DNA from 4 places in the Xylophilus rhododendri genome. Region 3 is predicted to be linked to each of the others. Evidence: predicted binding sites of a transcription regulator. Region 3 holds the regulator's gene; each other region holds the start of a gene.

Region 1 (5,154 bases), 1.3 Mb from region 3:
CATGCCGAACTCGGCATGCTTGTAGGCGCCCAGGTGTTTCTCCAGCACCTTGACCCAGGTCTTGTCGAAGCGCTGCGGCGCTCCGGCGCGCCGGGCGTTCTCCACCGCCTGCGAGATCATGCCGACGATGGTGGACTGGCGCTGGAAGTGGGTGCGCTCCCATTCCTCGTCCACCGCGCGGTAGGCATGCCAGTCGGCGCAGCGGGCCGCCGTCCAGGTCTCCGAATAGGTGGGCGTGCCGTCGGCGAAGGAGATGATCCAGTCCTGCAGCAGGTAGCGCTTGGGGTCGGGCTGCACGTCGAGGGTCATGTCCTCGTAGTGCGTGGCCTTGCGGCCCTTGGGGGTGAAGTAGTTGTACTTGCGGCTGTCGGAGCCGGCGAATTTCGCGGCGCCGGCCGCGCCCGAGGTGACCGCGGGCGAATCGAGGGTGGCGGTATCCATGCTTTGTCTCCTGTTGGGTTTTGGAAGGTGGATCAATGGGCCAGGCTCAGCGCGGCGCCGGCCTGGACGAACTTGTCGACATGGGTGTGCTCGGCCGCCACGCCCAGGCGCTGCAGCGCGGGCAGCACCGCATCGACCATGGGCGGCGGGCCGCAGACATAGGCATCGGCCTGGCCGGGCAGCGGGCGTTCGGCCATCACCCGTTGCAGGGCCTCGTGCACGAAGCCGGTCTCGCCCGTCCAGCCGTCCCCGGGCGCGGCCTGGGACAGCACGGGGATGAACTCGAAATCCGTTAGCCGTGCGGCCACGGCGGCGAACTCTTCCAGGAAGAACAGGTCCTGCCGGCTGCGCGCGCCGTAGAAGAAGCGGATGGGCCGCTGCTCCCCGCTCTCGATGTGGTCCTGCAGGATGGACCACAGCGGCGCCATGCCCGAGCCGCCGCCCACCAGCAGCATCGGCCCGGGCCGCGCCTCTCGCCGGAAGCAGCCTCCGAAGGGGCCCTTCAGCGACACGGCCGTGCCCGGCCGCAGCCGGGCATCGACCAGCGAGGAGAAGGCCCCTTGCGGGTACTTGCGGATGATGAAGCGCAGGGTGTCCGGCGAACTCTGCGTGCTGGCCATGGAGTACGAGCGCGTCACGCCCGCCTCCGGCACCGTGAGCTCCACATACTGGCCGGCCCAGAACTTCATCGGCTCGGCCAGCCGCACCTCCAGCAGGCGGATGTCGTGGGTGAGTTCGCTCACCGCCACCAGCTCGCCGGGGAAGTCCCGCACGGCGATGGAGCGCCGCATCAGGTCCTCGTCGTAGTTCAGCAGTTCCACCGTCAGGTCGCTGAAGGCGTAGGTGCGGCAGAGCAGCACATGGCCGGCATCGCGTTCGTAGTCGGGCAGCGCGAAGGTGGAGTAGTCCTGCACTTGGGCATCGCCTTCCAGCAGCACGCATTTGCAGCTGCTGCAGCGGCCCTCGCGGCAGCCGTGGGCCACCGCGATGCCCTGGCGGAAGGCGGCGTCCAGCACCCACTCGCCCTCCTCGCATTCCATCTCGACGCCGACCGGCTCGAAGCGGACCTTGTGGATCTTCTTTTCGGACATGGTCTGGGTTTCCCGTGTTCGGCCGGCCGGCCGTTCAGATCGGGTTGATGGTGAAACCCTTGCGGTACTCGGCCATGTGCTTTTCACGCGCCTCGGGTGTCATGGCACGCAGCAGGGTCAGCGGGCTCTGCAGGGTGTGGCCGCGCACATGGTCCAAGGTCCACATCTGCCGGTCGTCGAAGCGCAGGTGGGGCTGCGAGACCAGGGTCTTGCCGTCCGAGCGCACGAAACCCAGGTCCTTGATCGCATCGGCCAGGTCCCAGCCGTGATAGCACTCCTCCCATTCGCGCCGTCCGCTGAAGCGGCCCATGGCGGGCGTGGCGCGGCCTTCGTATTCGGCGGCGAAGGCGGTCTTGTGGGTCCAGCGGCACTGCTCGCAGCAGTAGGTGTAGACCTTGCCGTCGACCTCGTCCATCACCGCGTCCTCGCGGATCAGGCAGGGCACCATGCAGCTCCAGCAGCGGTGCGGGTAGACGTAGCCGTTCTCCTGGTCGAAGAGGATGTTGGTCTGGCCGGGCACGCTCTTTCTTTCGTACCACTTCCAGAAGTTGCCGAACTCGGCATACCAGCCCGGGTACTTGTGCTCGAACCATTCGAAGTCGCGTTCGGTCTGCGCCTCGATGCGCCAGAAGTTCACCGGCCAGCCCACGGCGAAGAACTGCGCCACCTTGTGCACATAGTTCTTCTTCACCAGCCGGTCCCAGGCGGCGCCCACGTCGTCGTGGTGGATCTTCACGCCGTACTTCTCCAGCGGCAGCAGGTAGGTGCGGTAGTAGTCCTCGTAGATCCAGCGGTGCCACAGCTCGGCGTAGCTTTCCTTGTTCTTGCTGCGGTCGGTGGTGCCGTATTCGATGATGGTGCCGATGGCCGCGTCCACGATGGCGTGGTTCTGCCAGAAGGCGTAACGGATGTCGCGCTCCAGCAGCAGGTGGTTGTCCGGATCGTTGACCACCGACATCAGCAGCGAATGGCCGTTGCCGATGTGGCGCGACTCGTCGGACTGCACCGAGAGGAAGACCGAGGACAGGGCGTAGTCGCCGTTGCGCGCGGCTTCGGACGGCATCGCCACGAAGAGCGTGTTGGTGAAGCCGGTCTCGGCCACCACCTGCAGGTAGATGTTGGCGGCGGTCAGCGCATCGCCGGTGAGGAAGCCTTCGGCGAACTGCCGGCCGATGGTGGTGGCGTAGCACTTGCCGAAGGCGGCCTCGGTGATGTCGAAGCCGGCCGGGTCGATGTAGTTCTCCATGTACCACTTCTTCAGGTTCATCTGGATGGTGGAATGGCGGAACTCGTCGACCATCTGCATGGTGAAGCCGGTGCGCAGCTCCTCGCCCGGGGCCAATTGGCCGAGCATGGACATGGAGCGGGCGGCCGAGATTTCCGGGAAGGGAATGATCGCCAGGAACAGCTTCATCCACTCCACCCAGCGCGGCTGGGTGTTGCGGAACATGTCGCCGCGCAGGGCGGCGTCGAGCGCGCCGTAGACGCGGTTGTCCTTCTCCTCCTGCATCGGAAAGTAGGAGCGCAGCACCTGCTTCATCGGGTCGCGCGGCGCCTTGCTGATCTTGTAGTCGGTGGGGAAGGTCATCGCTTCCTTCACATAGCTCGGCTGCCAGCCGAGGTCGGCGATGCGCCTGGCGGCCTCCGCCACGCTGATCCCCTTCTGCGAGGTGATCTTGTTGAGTGTCAAACCAACGGACATGGTCATCTCCTGTGTGTGTGTTTCGCTGGGCCGATCTGCCGGGACGCATGGGTGGCGCCCCGGCTTCCTCATTGCGATTCGCGTGCCATTGCTCCAATCCCTGATGCCCTCGCTGGCCGCCCTCTGAGGGACGCTGCGGCGGTGCGCATGCGGCTGTCGCGGCCGTCCTGTTCCGGGACACCGCGCCGTCCCGCGGCGGACGGCCGGCGGCTCGGGGTTTTCACGGGGCGGGCGCGGTCTCCTGGGTGTCGGGCGCGGTGCGTTCGGCGAGATAACGCGCGGCGAGCACCAGCGCGCCGATGGCGAAGTCCTTGCCGAAGGCGGCCGTCATCGCGTCCGAGAGCTGGCCGAGCTGGGCGAAGAAGGCGTCCTTCTGGGCGCCGGTCGTGTCCTGTGTCATGGGTGTTCCTCCAGGCGTTCGCAAAAGCTCAGGGAATCAGCACCGCGCGGCCGCTGACCTTGCCGTGGTGCAGGTCGAGCAGGGCCTGGTTGGCGTCCTGCAGCTTGTATTCGCGGGTCTTCAGGTGCACCAGGCCGCGGTCGGCCAGGGCCATCAGCTCGACCAGTTCGGGCCAGGTGCCGACCAGGTTGCCGACGATGCTTTTCTCGCTGGTCACCATGTCCAGCGTGGGCAGCTCGATGCGGCCGCCGTAGCCGACCACGTAGTAGGTGCCGGCATTGCGGGTCATGGCCAGGCCCTGGGCCACGGCGTCGCCCTCGCCGACGAAGTCGATCACCGCCTCGGCGCCCTGGCCCCTGGTGATTTCGAGCACCCGCTCCAGCTCGCTGCCATCGGCCTTGACGGCATGGTGGGCGCCGCATTCCTGCGCCAGCTTCAGCGCGGTCTCGCTGCGGTCCACGATGACGATCTCGGCGGCGCACAGCGCGGCCAGCACCTGGATGCCGATATGGCCCAGGCCGCCCGCGCCTATCACCACCGCGAACTCGCCAGGCAGCAGGTGGCGCGAGGCTTTCTTGGCCGCTCGGTAGGCGGTCAGGCCGGCATCGGTGTAAGGCGCCACATCCTTGGGCGCCAGCGTCTTCGGCAGCTTGATGAGGGAGCGCTGGCCGGTGCGCAGGTACTGGGCATAACCGCCATCGGCATTGATGCCGGGGAAACGGCTCTCGTCGGCATGCATGTCGTCGCCGCGCCGGCAGGCCAGGCAGTGGCCGCTGGTCACCAGCGGATGGCAGATCACCGGATCGCCCACCTTCACCCCCGTCACCGCCGAACCCATGGCCTCGACCCAGCCGGCGTTCTCGTGGCCCATGACGTAGGGCAGCGAGACCTGCACCTTGCTGCGCCAGATGCCCTCCACCACGTGCAGGTCGGTGCGGCAGACACCGGCGCCGCCGATACGCACGATGACGTCGGTGGGGCTCTCGATCTTCGGGTCGGGCCAGTCCTCGTATTCGACGAAGCGACCACTGCCCAGGGTCTCGTCGTAACGGTGCAGCACCGCAGCTTTCATAGGTGTCTCCTTGTTTTGGAAGACGCCTTTCAGCAACGGACATGCCACGCGCCGGGGGTGGCGGGGCAAGTGATTGATCGGGAAGCGGAAACGGCCTGGCGCGCTGGTTTTCCCTGGGCGCGGGAAGCACGGCGGCTGTCGCAGGATCGGACAGCCGGGGGCCGCCGCCGTGGGCGCCGACCGTCCCGGATCGCTACAGCGTTTTTCCGTCCCGCGGTGCGTCTTGCCACGCGTGGAAACATCTCCTGTCCGCAGCGCCCCTACATTGGATCTCTCCACCCACGAACCGCCGCAAGAGAGATCCCGCCATGACCGCATCCCTCCACTTCGTCCTCGACGCGCAGACCAAGGCAGAACTGCCGGGCGTCGCCAACACCACGCTGAACTTCGATGCCGGGCAGGCCCTGCCGGCGGCCGGCGACAGCGTGGCCATCGCCGCACTCGGCGC
Region 2 (5,154 bases), 460 kb from region 3:
CTAACCCTAGGAAGTCAGCCGCCCGGCCCCGGATCGAAGAAATTCACCGGCAGGCCGGCCACCTCCACCCGCGCCTGCAGCACCCGGCCCGCCAGCGGCGTGCGCTGCAGTTCTTCCGGCGGGCGCTTCTCGCGCGAGGTGGTGACGAAGAGGGTGCGCAGGTCCTCGCCGCCGAAGCAGGGCATGGTGGGGCAGACCGCCGGCAGGGCCAGGCTGCTCTCGCCCACGCCGTCGGCATCGATGCGCAGCAGGCGCGAGCCCTCGAACATGGCGCAGTGGTAGCGGCCGGCGCTGTCCATGGCCGCGCCGTCGGGCCGGCCGCCGTAGGGGCGCGCGCCGGCTTCGGCGGAGGTCCAGCCCTCGGGCTTGGGCGGGAACTGGCGGAACACCCGGTGGCGGCGCAGCACGCCGGTGGCGGATTCGTAGTCCCAGGCGTGGATGCGGTGGCGGGGCGTATCCGACCAGAAGGCGCCGCTTTCGTCGGGCGTCCAGGCCATGCCGTTGCCGGTGGTGGCGTTGCAGGCCTTGAGCATCGCCTCGGCCTTGCCGCCGCGCATGTCCAGGCACCACAGATCGGCGCCGCGTTTGTCCTTGGGCTCGTAGACGGTGCTGGCCCAGAAGCGGCCCTGGCTGTCGCATTTGCCGTCGTTGAAGCGCACCAGGGCCGGATCGTGCGGAAAACGCGCCAGCAGGGCCAGCGTGCCGCCCCAGTTTTGCGCGCGGTAGATGCCGTCGCGCAGGGCGATCACCAGGCCGCCGCCCCGTACCGGTGCGATGCAGCCGGGCTCGCTCGGCATGTCCCAGGTCTCGCGCCGACCGTCTTGAGGATCGCCGCGCAGCAGCTTGCGGCCGGGAATGTCCACCCAGTAGAGCAGCCGCTCCAAGGGGTGCCAGAAGGGGGATTCGCCCAGGAGATCGGGCTGTTCGAAGGCGGGAGTCCAGTCGCTGCTTTGCATGGCCACACCTTAGCGGCTGCCGCTGGCCGCGCCGTGTCCGGCCGCACAAAAAAAAGGGCCCGCGGTGAGGCGGGCCCAACATCCAAAGGAGACTCTCGCTACAAAGCAAGTTCGCAGCGCTGGCAACGATGCAAGGACCGCGCCAGCTCTCCCGCGATGTTTAGTGGTAGGCGGTTTCGCCGTGCGAGGTGATGTCCAGGCCTTCGCGCTCGGCTTCTTCGCTGACGCGCAGGCCGATGGTCATGTCGACCAGCTTGTAGGCGATGAAGGAGACCACACCCGACCAGACGACGGTCAGGATCACGCCCTTCAACTGCACCCAGACCTGCGAACCGATCGAGAAGGCATCGGCCGTCACGACGGTGGCGGTGGTCCAGTCGGCGACATAGCCGGGGCCACCCAGGCTGGGGGCGTTGAACACGCCGGTCAGCAGGGCACCCAGGATGCCGCAGACGCCGTGCACGCCGAACACGTCCAGCGTGTCGTCGGCGCCCAGCATCTTCTTCAGGCCGGTCACGCCCCAGAGGCCGGCGAAGCCGGAGATCAGGCCGATGACCAGGCCGCCACCGATGCCGACGTTGCCGGCGGCGGGGGTGATGGCCACCAGGCCGGCGACGGCGCCGGAAGCGGCACCCAGCATGGACGACTTGCCGCGCAGCATGGCTTCACCCAGCGACCAGGTCAGCACCGCGGCGGCGGTGGCCAGCATGGTGTTGGCGAAGGCCAGGGCGGCGGTGCCGTTGGCTTCCAGGGCGGAGCCGGCGTTGAAGCCGAACCAGCCCACCCACAGCAGCGAGGCGCCGACCATGGTCAGGGTCAGGCTGTGCGGGGTCAGCGCTTCCTTGCCGAAGCCGATGCGCTTGCCCACGCAGTAGGCGCCCACCAGGCCGGCGACGGCCGCGTTGATGTGCACCACGGTGCCGCCGGCGAAGTCCAGCGCGCCCCACTGCCAGAGCAGGCCGGCCTTGGCGTTCATCGCGTCGACCACGTCAGCGCCGGTGTAGGCGTCCGGACCCATCCAGAACCAGACCATGTGGGCCATCGGGATGTAGCTGAAGGTGAACCACAGCACCATGAAGGCCAGCACGGCCGAGAACTTGATGCGCTCGGCGAACGAACCGACGATCAGCGCGCAGGTGATGCCGGCGAACGTGGCCTGGAAGACGGCGAACACGATTTCCGGAATGACCACGCCCTTGCTGAAGGTCGCGCCGTTGGCGAAGGTGCCGGCGGTGTTGTCCCAGATGCCCTTCATGAAGAAGCGGTCGAAGCCGCCCACGAAGGCATTGCCCTCGGTGAACGCCAGGCTGTAGCCGTAGATGAACCACAGGACCAGGATCAGCGAGAAGGTGACCAGCACCTGCATCAGCACCGACAGCATGTTCTTGCTGCGGACCAGGCCGCCGTAGAACAGGGCCAGGCCGGGCACGGCCATCATCAGCACCAGCAGGGTGGAGACCAGCATCCAGGCGGTGTCGCCCTTGTTGGGCACCGGTGCCGGCGCGGCGGCGGGCGCTGCCTCGGCGGCTGCGGGTGCAGCAGCAGCGGCGGCGGCCGGCGCAGCCGGAGCGGCGGCAGCGGGTGCGGCCGGGGCAGCAGCTGTCGCGGCCGGTGCGGCCGTGCTGGCTTCACCGGTGGTGCCGGTGGCGTTGGTGGTGGGTGCGTTCTGGGCGACGGCGAACGAGGCGCCGGCGATCAGGCTCGCGCCCAGCAGGAGGGAAGCAAGGAATTTTTTCATGGCTTGTGCTCTTTCGTCCTGCCGGATCAGAGTGCCTCGCGACCGGTTTCACCGGTGCGGATGCGCACGACCTGTTCGAGGTCGTAGACAAAAATCTTGCCGTCGCCGATCTTGCCGGTGCGTGCGGCGCCTTCGACGGCCTCGATCACGCGTTCGACCAGGTCGTCCGAGACGGCCGCTTCGATCTTCACTTTGGGCAGGAAGTCGACGACGTATTCGGCTCCGCGGTAGAGCTCGGTATGGCCTTTTTGGCGCCCGAAGCCCTTAACCTCGGTCACCGTGATGCCCTGTACCCCGATCGTCGAGAGTGCTTCGCGCACTTCGTCGAGCTTGAAGGGCTTGATGATCGCTGTCACCAATTTCATATTTTCAATCCTCCGAGTTGTTGTGAGTCCGGCGCACAGCGGGGCTGGCGCCGGCGATATCGTCACATGGCCTTGGTCAGCGTGACGACGAAGCGGTTCTTGTTGATGAAGCCGTAGACATCCTTCTTGTTGGCGCCGACGACGGCACCGCTCAAGGAGACACCGCTGCCGAAATCATAGGCAGCGCCGACGTTGTAGTCGGTGTAGTTGGACCAGTTGGTGCTGGCATCGTGGCGGATGTCGCTGGACAGGCGGGTGTAGCCGAGAGCGGCCTTGACGGTGACCTTGGGCATCACTTCCTGGGCATAGGCCAGGTTGAAGTAGCCGGTGCCCTGGCCGTCCAGGCGCTGGCCCGAAGCGTTGGAGAAGGCGAAGTAGCCGTCCGAGACGGTGTGCGAATACTTGGCGACCAGCGGGCCCCAGCCGGCCGATGCGTAGAGCTCGACGGTCTTGGCGGGCTGGTAGCCGGAGTAGATGTAGGCCAGGGCACCGAAGTCCAGGGCGAAGTCGCCGGCGGTCATCTTGTAGCCGCCGTAGAAGTCGCTTTCCAGGCTGTTGTTGGGCAGCCAGTCGACCGAGGAGTTCCAGTTGCCGATGTAGAAGCCGGTCTCGCCGAAGGCGTAGTCGAAGCCGCCTTGCAGGGCGGGCTTCAGGCCCTTGGTGCGCGAGGCGTCCTGGTCCTGGCCGCGGAACTTGTAGTTGGACGTCAGGGAGACGTTGGCGGTCAGCTGGGCACTCGCGGCAAGGGGAAGTGCGGCGGTGGCGACGGCGGCAAGCGCGAACAGGACTTTCTTCATTTCTCTCTTCTCCGGGGGGTGGAAGGGGGTGGGTGTGACAAATTGCCACAGAGCAAATTGCACGATCCATGCCAGATGTCCCTCGACCCATCAGGGATGCACCAAAGCCAGGGCATACCCTAATGCTCGCGGTGCATCTTGTTCTTTTGACAGAACATGATTGCGCCGAATCGGCGCCTCGGGCATTTTTATGCCCAGAGATAGTGCAGAGCGCTCACTAACATTCTTGTTAATATGCCGGATTTCGCGAGATTCGGTCGCGCTTCATAAGGAAATCCCATGTCGATTGCCGTCGTGCAAAGCCGGGCCCTGCAGGGCATGGAGGCGGCCGCGGTGACGGTCGAAGTCCACTTGGCCAACGGCCTGCCCTGCTTCACGCTGGTCGGGCTGGCCGATGTCGAGGTGAAGGAAGCGCGCGAGCGGGTGCGCTCGGCCTTGCTGAACGCGGGGCTGGAGTTTCCGCACAGCAAACGCATCACCGTCAATCTGGCGCCGGCCGACCTGCCCAAGGATTCGGGGCGTTTCGATCTGCCGATCGCGTTCGGCATCCTGGCGGCCAGCGGCCAGGTGGACGCGGGCCGGCTGGCGGGCTGGGAGTTCGCCGGGGAGCTGTCGCTGTCGGGCGAACTGCGGCCGGTGCGCGGCGCGCTGGCCATGGCGCTGACGCTGCGGCGGGGTTCGCCCTCGGTGCGGCTGGTGCTGCCGACGGCCAGCGCCAGCGAGGCCGCGCTGGTGCCGGGGCGTGAGGTGTATGGCGCCCGGCACCTGCTGGATGTGGTCGGCCGGTTCCTGCCCGAGACGGCCGAAGGCCCGCCCGAAGCGGGCGATGGCTGGGCCCGGCCGGGCGCACCGGCGCTGTCGGAGCCGCTCTGCTATCCCGACCTGCGCGACGTGCGCGGCCAGGACAGCGCCAAGCGGGTGCTAGAGATCGCCGCCGCCGGCGGCCACAGCCTGCTGATGGTGGGGCCGCCGGGCTCGGGCAAGTCGATGCTGGCCCAGCGTTTTGCCGGGCTGCTGCCGCCGATGTCGCTGGACGAGGCGCTGGAGAGCGCGGCCATCGCCAGCCTGTCGGGCCGCTTCGATCTGCGCGCCTGGGGCGCGCGGCCCACCCGGGCGCCGCATCACACGGCAAGTGCCGCCGCGCTGGTGGGCGGTGGGTCGCCGCCGCGGCCGGGCGAGATTTCGATGGCCCACCACGGGGTGCTTTTCCTCGATGAACTGCCGGAGTTCCCGAGGCCTGCCCTGGAAGCGCTGCGCGAGCCGATGGAGACCGGCCAGATCAGCATCTCGCGCGCCGC
Region 3 (5,154 bases):
GATGCGGCCCGGCACCGGCTGGCCGGCGGCACGGCGCACGCGGCGGCCGGCGGCCACCAGCGGCGCGGGCGCCAGGGCATCGAGGCCGTCGAGTTGGCCCAGCAGCCAGAGCGCATGGGCCAGCACACCGACGCTGGTGCCGGCCTTGCCGCCTTCCAGCGCGCGCCAGGTGGTGGGCGAGCAGAGCAGGCGTTCGGCCATCTCCGCGACCGTCCAGCCGCGTGAGATGCGGTGCGCGCGCAGGCGCTGGCCGAGCGACAGCAGCGATTGCTGCGCCGGCTCGGGCAGGGAAGAGAGGGAGGCTGCAGCCTTTTTCATCAATAAACTGGCGATTAAGCGGCTTAAGAACCAGTTTATTGGTTTTTTCTCGCCGCCACAATGCGGCCCGGCCGCTACAGCGACTTGCGCAAATTGGCCGGCGCGATGCGCAGGGCATCCCGGTACTTGGCCACGGTGCGCCGCGCGCATTCGATGCCCTGCTCCTTGAGCATGTCGGAGATCTGGCTGTCCGACAGCGGCTTGCGCAGGTCCTCGGAGCTGACGAACTGCTTGATCAGCGCCCGCACCGCCGTGCTCGACGCGTTGCCGCCGGTCTCGGTGCCCAGGGCCGAGCCGAAGAAATACTTCAGCTCGAAGGTGCCGAAGGGCGTGGACATGTATTTGGCGGTGGTCACCCGGCTGATGGTGGATTCGTGCAGGCCCAGCTCGTCGGCGATCTCGCGCAGCACCAGCGGGCGCATGGCCAGCTCGCCGTGCACGAAGAAGTTCTTCTGCCGCTCGACGATGGCGTTGGACACCCGCAGGATGGTGTCGAAGCGCTGCTGGATGTTCTTGATGAACCAGCGCGCCTCCTGCAGCCGCTGCTGCAGGGCGGCGCTGCCCTCGCCCTTGTGCTGCTTGAGGGCGCTGGCGTAGATGTCGTGCACCTTCAGCCGCGGCATCACGTCGGGGTTGAGCTGCACCCGGAAGCGCGGCTGCGGGCCGCGGCCGATCTTCTGCACCAGCACGTCGGGGATGACGATGTTGCGCTCCACGTCCACGAAGCGGCGCCCGGGCTTGGGTTCCAGCCGGGCGATCAGGCCCATGGCGGCGCGCACCAGCTCGTCTTCCACGCCGCAGGCGGTGACCAGGCGCTTCACGTCGCGCCGGGCCAGCAGTTCCATGGGCTGGGCGCAGATCGCCAGGGCGGCATCGACCAGCGCGGGCGGGACGGTGCCGGCCCCGCGCAGGGCCTTGAGCTGCAGCGTGAGGCATTCGCGCAAATCGCGCGCGCCCACGCCGGCCGGCTCCAGGTGCTGCAGCAGGCGCAGGGCCATGGTGAAGCGCTGCACCAGTTCCTCGACCTCCTCGGACTGCTCCTCGTCGGGGCCGGCCAGGCCGAGCGCCAGCGAGGGCAGGGAGTCTTCCAGATAGCCGTCGTCGTTGAGCGATTCGATGAGAAAACGCAGGGCAGCGCTGTCCTCGGGCGACAGGCGCAGCGACAGGGCCTGGCGGTGCAGATGGGCGGTGAGCGACTCCTGGCTGCGCGCCAGTTCGGTGGCATCGACGGCTTCGTCGCCGCCCAGGTTGTTCTGGCGCGCGGGGGCGTCGCCGCCCCATTCGCCGTCGTCGGCCACGACCTCGTTGGTGCCGCCTTCGCCGTCCCAGCTGGGTTCGGCCTCCATGCCGCCCTCGCCCTCGGACTCACCGGCGGTGTCGGCCGTGCTGGTGCTGCTGGTGTCGGCGCTGGTGTGGTAGCTGTCGTCCTCGGATGCGGGGGCTTCGGGCGTGACGGAGCCGAAGTCCTGGACCGGCTCGTCCAGGCTGGCTTCCAGGAAGGGGTTCTCGTCGAGCATCTGCTCGACTTCCTGGCTCAGTTCGAGCGTGGAAAGCTGCAGCAGCCGGATCGACTGCTGCAGTTGCGGCGTCAGCGCGAGATGCTGCGAAACCCGAAGAGACAGACCTTGCTTCAACCCAAATACCTCGTGAGGCCGTGCGCGAAGCGCACGCCGGAATCCTGGAGGCCGCCGCGCACGGCCGCCCGAAGCGGCCGGCCTGCCCCCCCGGGGGGTTGGCGGAGACACGAAGTGCGAAGCCTGGGCGGGTATCCATTTACATTCTGAAGTGCTCGCCGAGGTAGACCCGGCGCACGTCGGCGTTGTCGACGATCTGCTCGGGCGTGCCCTGGGCCAGCACCCGGCCGTCGCTGATGATGAAGGCGTGGTCGCAGATGCCCAGGGTCTCGCGCACGTTGTGGTCGGTGATCAGCACGCCGATGCCGCGGTCCTTCAGGAAGCCGATGATGCGCTGGATCTCGATCACCGCGATCGGGTCGATGCCGGCGAAGGGCTCGTCGAGCAGGATGAAGCGCGGCTGGGTGGCCAGGGCCCGGGCGATCTCCACCCGGCGGCGCTCGCCGCCCGACAATGCCATGGCCGGCGAATCGCGCAGGTGTTCCACCCGCAAATCGGCCAGCAGGGCGTTCAGGCGCTCCTCGATGGCGGCACGGGTGAGCGAGCGGCCGTTCTCGTCTTCCTGCAGTTCGAGCACCGCACGCACGTTCTCCTGCACGCTGAGCTTGCGGAAGATGGAAGCCTCCTGCGGCAGGTAGGACAGGCCCAGCCGAGAGCGCCGGTGAATCGGCAGGTTGCCGACCGGCTGGCCGTCGATGCTGATGTCGCCGCCATCGGAGCGCACCAGGCCCACGATCATGTAGAAGGAGGTGGTCTTGCCCGCGCCGTTGGGGCCCAGCAGGCCGACGACTTCGCCCTTCTGCACCGACAGGGACACGTCCTTGACCACGGTGCGGCTGCCGTAGGCCTTGCGCAGGTGGTTGGCTTCGAGCCGGCTGTTGCTCACCGCGATCGCGCCGTTCAAGGCTTGCTCCCGCCGATGGCAGGCGTGCTGCGCAGGGCCGGCGCGGGACCGCCCGGATCGACCGGCGGCGTGCTGGTGGCGGGCGACTCGCCCGGCGCGCCGCGCGGCGACAGCACGGCGCGGATGCGGCCGCCGGGCGTGCTGCCGCCGCTGGCGTTGGCGGCGCCGCTGGCATTCGGCGTGGTCGAAGTGGGGCTGCCATCGACGGTGTAGACGTCGGTCACGTTGTTGTAGACGATGACATTGCCGTGGACCTCGTCCATCACGGTGCTGGCCTGCAGGCGGTGCATCTCCGCCCTGCGGGTGAAACGCACCCGGTCGGCTTTGCCGTCGTAGTCGATCACCTCGCCCTCGCCCTCGATAAACTCATCCGGCGCACCGGGCTGGGTGTCGCGCTTCTGCTTGAAGTAGGCGCGTTTGCCCGGGTCGGCGGTGACCACGCCGAACTGGTAGCCGTCCGGGTCCTGGCGCACTTCGAGGCGGGTGCCGCGGATGATGATGGTGCCCTTGGTGAGCACCACGTTGCCGGTGAAGACGCTGGTCTGGGCCAGGTCGTCATGGCGCAGGGCATCGGCCTCCACGTTCATGGGCTTGGTGCGGTCGGCCTTCTCGGCGAAAGCGCAGGAGCCGAACAAAAGTCCGGAAATCAGCAGCAAGAGTGGCGCGGCGTTGGATGTTTTCATAGGGGCACGAATCTTGCAGGCATTGTACGGCCCATCGCCCGCCCCTTTGGACCGCCCACAAAAATGCCCGCCGAAGCGGGCATGGTTTTGGTGTGGAGCCGGAAAGCTCAGGCGCCCTTGCGGGTCTTGGCGATCAGGAAATCGGTGACCTGCAGGGCGCGGTCCATGCTGCCGGCCATCTGGCCATCGGTGTAGTAACGGCCCGCGATACCCAGGGCCGGCACGCCCTCGACCTTGTACTGGTCCTGCAGCAGCTTGGCGCGGTTCGCCTTGGAGTTGACCGAGAAGGAGTTGAAGGTTTCGGTGAACTTGGCCTTGTCCAGCCCCTGCTTGGCGGCCCAGTCGATGATGGCGGCGTCGCGGCTGATCTGCTGGCGCTCGACATGGATGGCGTTGAAGACCTTCACGTGCAGCTGCTCGACCTTGCCCATCGCTTCGAGCGTGTAGTAGAGCTTCTGCTGCGGCAGGAAGTCGTCGCGGAAGGACACCGGCACGCGGTGCACCACCACGTCCGAGGGCACGGCCTTGGCCCAGCGCTCGAATGCGGGCTCGAAGGCATTGCAGTGCGGGCAGCTGTACCAGAAGAACTCGACCACCTCGATCTTGCCGGCGGGCGCGTCCACCGGTGCGGGCTGCTTGAGCACCGCGTAGTCCTTGTCGGCCTGCGGCGCGGCCGACTGGGCGGATGCGGCCTGGGGCAGCAGCAGGCCCGGCATGGCGGCAGCGCCGATCAGGGCGGCGGTGGTGCCGGTGAATTGGCGGCGATCGAGATGCGAGAAAAGATCCATGAGAAAAGAAGCTCCTTGGGCCGGTCAGAGCGTGTCCGACGTAAAAAAGTTCAGCGCTGCACGCGCACCAGGCTCGATTCCATGCCGGAGGAGTCCAGCGTGTCCTTCAGCCGCTCGGCATCGTCGCGCCGCGTGAAGGGGCCGATGCGCACGCGGTAGACGGTGCGGCCGGCCTGTTCACGCTCGCTGACACGGGCCTCCCAGCCCATGATGGCCAGGCGGGCGCGCTGGGCTTCTGCATCGGCCTCGGTGCGGAAGGCGCCGGCCTGGATGAGGTAGTCGAAGGCATCGGCACCGCCGGACGCAGGCGCGGCGGACGCGGCGCTGGCGCTGGTCGACGGGGCTGCGGCCGAGCGGGTGCGGGCCAGGTCGCCCAGCGGATCGGAGGAGGCCGGGGCCGAGCGCGGACTGGCCGGCGTTGCCGCCGTCGCCGCAGCACTCGCGGGTGCGGCCGGGATGGTGGCATCCGGCTTGGGCGCCTGCGGTGCCACGACACCGGTGGCGGCGCCGGCCGGGGCCGCGCCGGTATCGGCCGCCTTGCCGCCGGCGGCGCGTTTGCCGAGGATGGAGTTGGGATCCCAGTCGCGGTTCTTCTGCGCCTCCATCGCGTCCTGCTCGGCACTGCGCGAGGCATTGCGGTTCATGAACGGGATCGGCACCTTGGTGACATACACCGCCACGGCCAGCGCGGCGCCCAGTCCGAGCACCACGCCGATGACGATGCCGAGGAAGGTGCCGCCGAACTGGCGTTTCATCGTACGGGCCGGAGTCACGCGTTTTCCTTTTGCTTGCATCACATCTTGGCCGGAGCGGACACGCCCAGCAGA
Region 4 (5,154 bases), 720 kb from region 3:
CTCGGCAGTGCGCAGCAGGCCTTCGACCTCTGGCGCGATGTCTACAACCAGCAGCGTCCGCACCAGGGCATTGCCATGCAGACGCCGATGAGCCGCTACCAGGCCAGTCCCCGCTGCTATCCCGAGGTGCTGCCGGAGATCGAATACGGTCCCGGGGACACGGTCATGACCGTGAAGTGGCTGGGCGAGCTGCGCTTCAGGGGGCGCCGCTACAGGGTGTCAAACGCACTGCGGGGCCTGCCCGTGGCCGTGCGTCCGCACGGCCAGACAGATGGCCTGTTCAACGTCTTCTTCATGCATCACTGGCTTCAGCAGATCGACTTGAGAGCGCACTGAATCAACAGCAGAATGCGTCAACCATGTCTTCGTACATGTGTCAGCCATGTCCCCGGTCCATACACTTCGCCAAAGAAAGTAAGCAAAGAAAGGCGACCCGGCTGCGGGAGTCCCCCTCCTTCGGAGGGGGCACGCTGCGGTGCTCGCAAAAGCGGGGTCCACGACAACTCGCTTCGCTCAAACAGGTCGTGGCCCTGATCCGCTTTTGCTGCGCTCCTCACTCACCCGCAGACGGGACCCGGGGAGCGGGGGCAGCCACTGCTTCGCAGGGCGACGGGCCGTCGCTGCGCTCGGCCTCCACTGAAATGCGGCCGATGACAAAGGGCGGGTTATTCAATCGGAGGCCGAGCGCAGCGACGGCCCGTTGCGCTGCGAAGCAGCCGCTGTCCCCGCTCCCGGGTCCCGTGAGCCCGAGAGCGAGGAACGGAGCAAAGGCGGATCAGGGCCACGACCTGTTTGAGCGAAGCGCAGCGTAGCGAGTTGTCGTGGACCCCGCCTTTGCGAGTACCGCAGCGGTGCCCGAAGGGCCTCGGGTGTCGGGTCGCCTTTCTTTGCTTACTTTCTTTGGCGAAGCAAAGAAAGTGAGCGCGGTCTGGGGCGCGCAGCCCCAGCCCCGCCCTCCGCAGGAGTAACAGAAACAGGAGCAGCAACCCGCCCCAAAACCCCATCCAGAACAATAGCCTGCAAGCTGCCAACAGCCTCCTCGAAGAACACAGGATCGTCCAGCGTCCGCCCCGTCAAAGCCTGCACCTGCACCCCAAAATCCGCATAGTGCTGCGTGGTGGCCCACAAAGCGAAGATCAGATGGTGAGGCTCGACAGCCGCCAGCCGCCCATCCGCCACCCAGGCCCGAATGACGTCGGACTTGCGCTCGACCAAGTCCCGCAACTCCCGCCCCAGCTCATCGCGCAGCAGCGGTGCACCCTGCACCATTTCCAGACAGAACAGCCGCGAAGCCTCGGGACTGTCCCGAGACACCACCAGCTTGCGCCGGATGTAGTCCGAGATCGCCTCCCGCGGATCCTGCTCCACGCTGAACCCCCGCAAGGGCTCCAGCCAGACGGTCAGCAGCTGCCGCAGCACCTGCACATACAGGTCCTCCTTGTTGGCGAAGTAATAGAGCAGATTGCTCTTGGAGACATCCGCCCGCGCCGCCACCTGGTCCACCGTGGTGCCATGCAGCCCGAAGCGCGAGAACAAGCCCAGGGCGGCCTGCAGGATCACGCTGCGTTTGTCCTCCGCCTGCCGCGGCCGGCGAACGGCCGATGCAGGACCTCGCTTGGCGGCCACCCGCGCGCGCACGGCTTTCTTTTTCACGGCCACCAAGGGCTTCTTCTGGATAGGCATGCGGACAAGTGTGGCCCAGCGCCCAGCAGGCCGACAAGCGCTTTTGACCATTTGGTCCAAATGGCACGGACCTTGCATTCCGCCCCGCCAGCACCGAACACCGCGAGGCAAAGCCATGACCCTGTTGTCCGTTCCCGTGATCGACCTGTCGCCCTGGTTCGAGGGCTCCCCCGAAGGCAAGGCCGCCGTCGCCCGCGCGGTGGACGAGGCATGCCGCAGCATCGGTTTCCTGGTGATCACCCACCATGGAATCGACCCCGCGCTGATCGAGCGCGTGGCCGCCGCATCGCGCACCTTCTTCGCCCTGCCGCTGGCCGACAAGCGCCGGGTGGACCGCCCGCGCGAGGACGCCGTGCGCGGCTTCAGCGCGGTGGGCGAGGAGGGCCTGTCGTACAGCCTGGAAGAGCAGGCCCCGGGCGACCTGAAGGAGTCCTTCTCCATCGGCCCTTCCGGCGTGCCCGAGGACGATTACCACCGCGGCCCGGCCGCAGGCGCCCACTTCGAGCCCAACCGCTGGCCCGACATCCCGGGCTTCCGCGAGGCCTATACCGAGTACTTCGACGCGATGAGCCAACTGGCACGCGAGCTGATGCGCATCTTCGCCCTGGCCCTGAAGCTCGACGAACGCTTCTTCGACGACAAGATCGACAGACACATCAGCATGTTCCGCGTGCTGAGCTACCCGCCCCAGCGCGAGGCCCCGCTGCCCGGCCAGCTGCGTGCCGGCGCGCACAGCGACTACGGCAGCCTGACCATCGTGCTGCCCGACGACAAGGGCCTGCAGGTCTTCAACAAGGCCGGCCAGTGGGTGGACGTGCCGCTGGTGCCCGGCAGCCTGGTGGTCAACATCGCCGACCTGATGATGCAGTGGACCAACGACCAGTGGATCTCCACCCTGCACCGGGTCGACAACCCGCCCTTCGAGACGGCCGGCGGCAACCGCCGCCAGTCGCTGGTGTTCTTCCACCAGCCCAACTACGACGCCGTCGTGGAATGCCTGCCGAGCTGCCTGGCGCCGGGCGAGGCACCGAAGTACGCGCCAGTGACTTCGGGCGACCACCTCACCTCCAAGTTCGTCAAGCAGACGACCTTCGGCGGCACCAAGGCCATGGCCTGAGGACGCAGCGAACGGCGATGGCGCATCTCTCCTACGTCAACATCTTCGCGCACGACATCGTGGCGCTGAGCGGCTTCTACCAGCGGGTCTTCGGCTTCGCCGAGATCGAGGCGATCCGCTCTCCCATCTTCCGCGGCCTGGACACCGGCCGCAGCAGCCTGGGCTTCAACGCGGCCGAGGCCTACGGGCTGCTCAAGCTCGACGAGCATGCCGAGACGCAGGGTGTGAAGTTCCTGCTCAACATCGATGTCGATTCCCTCGACGAGGTCGATGCCACCGTGCCGCGCGCGCTGGCCGAGGGCGCCACGCTGATCAAGGCGCCCTACGAGACCTACTACCACTGGTACCAGGCGGTGCTGCTGGACCCGGAGGGCAATGTCTTCCGCATCAATTTCATGATGGACCGCGAGGCGGTCTGAGCTTGCTTTCTTCTTCATCTCCCCAACGAGGTATCCCATGTCCGTCAAGCGTTCGATGAGCGGCGTCTTCGCCCTGCTGGCCCTGGCCGCCGTGTCCCTGCAGGCGCATGCGCAGGCGGCGGCCCAGGGCTTCACCCTCAAGGGCAAGCCCAAGATCGCCATGATCTATTTCGGCCCCAAGAACGACGGCGGCTGGACCCAGGCCTTCGACGAAGCACGGGTGAAGGTGGAGGCCGCGCTCGGCCAGAAGATCCAGTTCGTGGAGAGCGTTCCGGAAGACGCCTCGGCCATCAAGCCGGCGGCCGAGAAGTTCATCCAGCGCGGCGCCAACATCGTCATCGGCACCGCCTTTGGTTATTCGGACGCCTTCAAGGAACTGGCCGCCAAGTATCCGGACGTGGCCTTCCTCAACGGCTCGGGCACCACCAACGGGCCCAATCTCGAATCCTTCTACGGCCGCACCTACGAGAGCCAGTACCTCTGCGGCATGGCGGCCGGCGCGGCATCGAAGAGCGGCAAGCTGGGCTTCGTCGCCGCCAACCCCTTCGGCGTGGTGAACTGGACGGTGAACGCCTTCGCCCTCGGCGCGCAGAAGATGAACCCGGCCGCCACCGTCACCGTGATCTACACCGGCGCCTGGAACGACCCGGTGAAGGAACGCGCCGCCGCCATGGCGCTGATCGACCAGGGTGCCGACGTGATCGGCCAGCACGTCGATTCGCCCACGCCCCAGCTCGTCGCCCAGGAGCGCGGTGTGTACGGCACCGGCCACCACCGCGACCTGCGCCAGTTCGCGCCCAAGGCCACGCTGTGTTCCTCGGTGTGGGTGTGGGACAAGTTCCTGGTGCCCGAACTGAAGAAGGTCATGGCCGGCAACTGGAAGCCCCAGCCCTACGGCGCCTTCATCGAGATGAAGGACGGCGGCACCGACATCGCCGGCTTCGGCCCCGGCGTGCCCAAGGACAAGGCCGCCGCGATCACCGCCGAGCGCGACGCGATCATGAAGGGCAAGCAGGTCTACGCCGGCCCGCTGAAAGACCGCGACGGCAAGGAGCGGGTGGCCGCCGGCGCCACGCTGTCGGATGCCGACCTGTGGAAGATGGACTGGTACGTCAAGGGCGTGATCACGCAGAAGTGACGACCACGATGCCCGGCCATGCGCTCGAACTGTCGGGCATCCACAAATCCTTCGACGGCTTCGTCGCCCTGGCCGACGCGCAGTTCTCGGCGCGCTGGGGCGAGGTGCATGCCCTGCTGGGCGAGAACGGCGCGGGCAAGTCCTCGCTGATGAACATCGCCGCCGGTCTCTATGCGCCCGAGGCCGGCGAGCTGCTGGTGGACGGCAACGCGGTGCGCCTGGGTGGCCCGCGCGATGCGGCACGCCACCGCATCGGCATGGTGCACCAGCACTTCAAGCTGGTGGCGCCGTTCAGCGTGGCGGAGAACATCCTGCTGGGCCTGCCCACGCCCGACGATGCCGAGGAATCCGGCTATCGCAAGCGGCTGGGCCGGGTGCGCAACGAGATCCTCACCCAGGCCCATGCGCTGGGCTTCGAGATCGACCCGGACCGGCGGGTGGACAAGCTCTCCGTGGCCGAGCAGCAGCGGGTGGAGATCCTCAAGGTGCTGCTGGCCGGCGCCCGCATCCTCATCCTGGACGAACCGACCGCCGTGCTCACCGACCAGGAGGCCGCGCGCCTGCTGGCCACCGTGCGCCGGCTGGCCGAGGGCGGAACAGCGGTGGTGCTGGTCACCCACAAGATGGCCGACGTGATGCGTTATGCCGACCGGGTGACGGTGATGCGCGGCGGCCGCACCATCGCCACGGTCGATCCCGGCCAGAGTTCCGAGTCCGACCTGGTGCGCCTGACCGTGGGCGAGGCCGCACCGCCGCCACAGCGCACCGTGGCGCCGCGCGGCGCCGCCCGGCTGCAG

What was found. The regulator sigma-54, encoded in region 3, starts transcription at its own class of promoters, with help from an activator protein. The targets are predictions, from matches to a motif close to TGGCANGNAANCTGCTTT.
Region 1: GT347_RS05735 (aromatic/alkene/methane monooxygenase hydroxylase/oxygenase subunit alpha) is a predicted target of sigma-54. The motif match lies at 3,305-3,322, and genes of this name have one in related genera.
Region 2: GT347_RS14090 (TorF family putative porin) is a predicted target of sigma-54. The motif match lies at 3,913-3,930, and genes of this name have one in related genera.
Region 4: GT347_RS15450 (isopenicillin N synthase family dioxygenase) is a predicted target of sigma-54. The motif match lies at 1,745-1,762, and genes of this name have one in related genera.

The regions. Positions count from the first base shown of each region.
Region 1 is NZ_CP047650.1:1,285,642-1,290,795, forward strand. It holds gene GT347_RS05725 (ferritin family protein) at 1-441, opposite strand, end outside; gene GT347_RS05730 (NADH:ubiquinone reductase (Na(+)-transporting) subunit F) at 474-1,532, opposite strand; gene GT347_RS05735 (aromatic/alkene/methane monooxygenase hydroxylase/oxygenase subunit alpha) at 1,567-3,234, opposite strand; gene GT347_RS05740 (hypothetical protein) at 3,455-3,634, opposite strand; gene GT347_RS05745 (NAD(P)-dependent alcohol dehydrogenase) at 3,663-4,706, opposite strand; gene GT347_RS05750 (hypothetical protein) at 5,015-5,154, shown strand, end outside.
Region 2 is NZ_CP047650.1:3,074,086-3,079,239, reverse strand. It holds gene GT347_RS14105 (SMP-30/gluconolactonase/LRE family protein) at 15-956, opposite strand; gene amt (ammonium transporter) at 1,117-2,694, opposite strand; gene glnK (P-II family nitrogen regulator) at 2,721-3,059, opposite strand; gene GT347_RS14090 (TorF family putative porin) at 3,122-3,856, opposite strand; gene GT347_RS14085 (YifB family Mg chelatase-like AAA ATPase) at 4,136-5,154, shown strand, end outside.
Region 3 is NZ_CP047650.1:2,612,867-2,618,020, forward strand. It holds gene GT347_RS12115 (helix-turn-helix domain-containing protein) at 1-318, opposite strand, end outside; gene rpoN (RNA polymerase factor sigma-54) at 393-1,952, opposite strand; gene lptB (LPS export ABC transporter ATP-binding protein) at 2,092-2,856, opposite strand; gene lptA (lipopolysaccharide transport periplasmic protein LptA) at 2,853-3,539, opposite strand; gene GT347_RS12135 (thiol:disulfide interchange protein DsbA/DsbL) at 3,647-4,327, opposite strand; gene GT347_RS12140 (SPOR domain-containing protein) at 4,378-5,082, opposite strand; gene argS (arginine--tRNA ligase) at 5,121-5,154, opposite strand, start outside.
Region 4 is NZ_CP047650.1:3,335,260-3,340,413, forward strand. It holds gene GT347_RS15440 (IS481 family transposase) at 1-336, shown strand, start outside; gene rutR (HTH-type transcriptional regulator RutR) at 892-1,683, opposite strand; gene GT347_RS15450 (isopenicillin N synthase family dioxygenase) at 1,799-2,800, shown strand; gene GT347_RS15455 (VOC family protein) at 2,818-3,219, shown strand; gene GT347_RS15460 (BMP family ABC transporter substrate-binding protein) at 3,275-4,357, shown strand; gene GT347_RS15465 (ABC transporter ATP-binding protein) at 4,354-5,154, shown strand, end outside.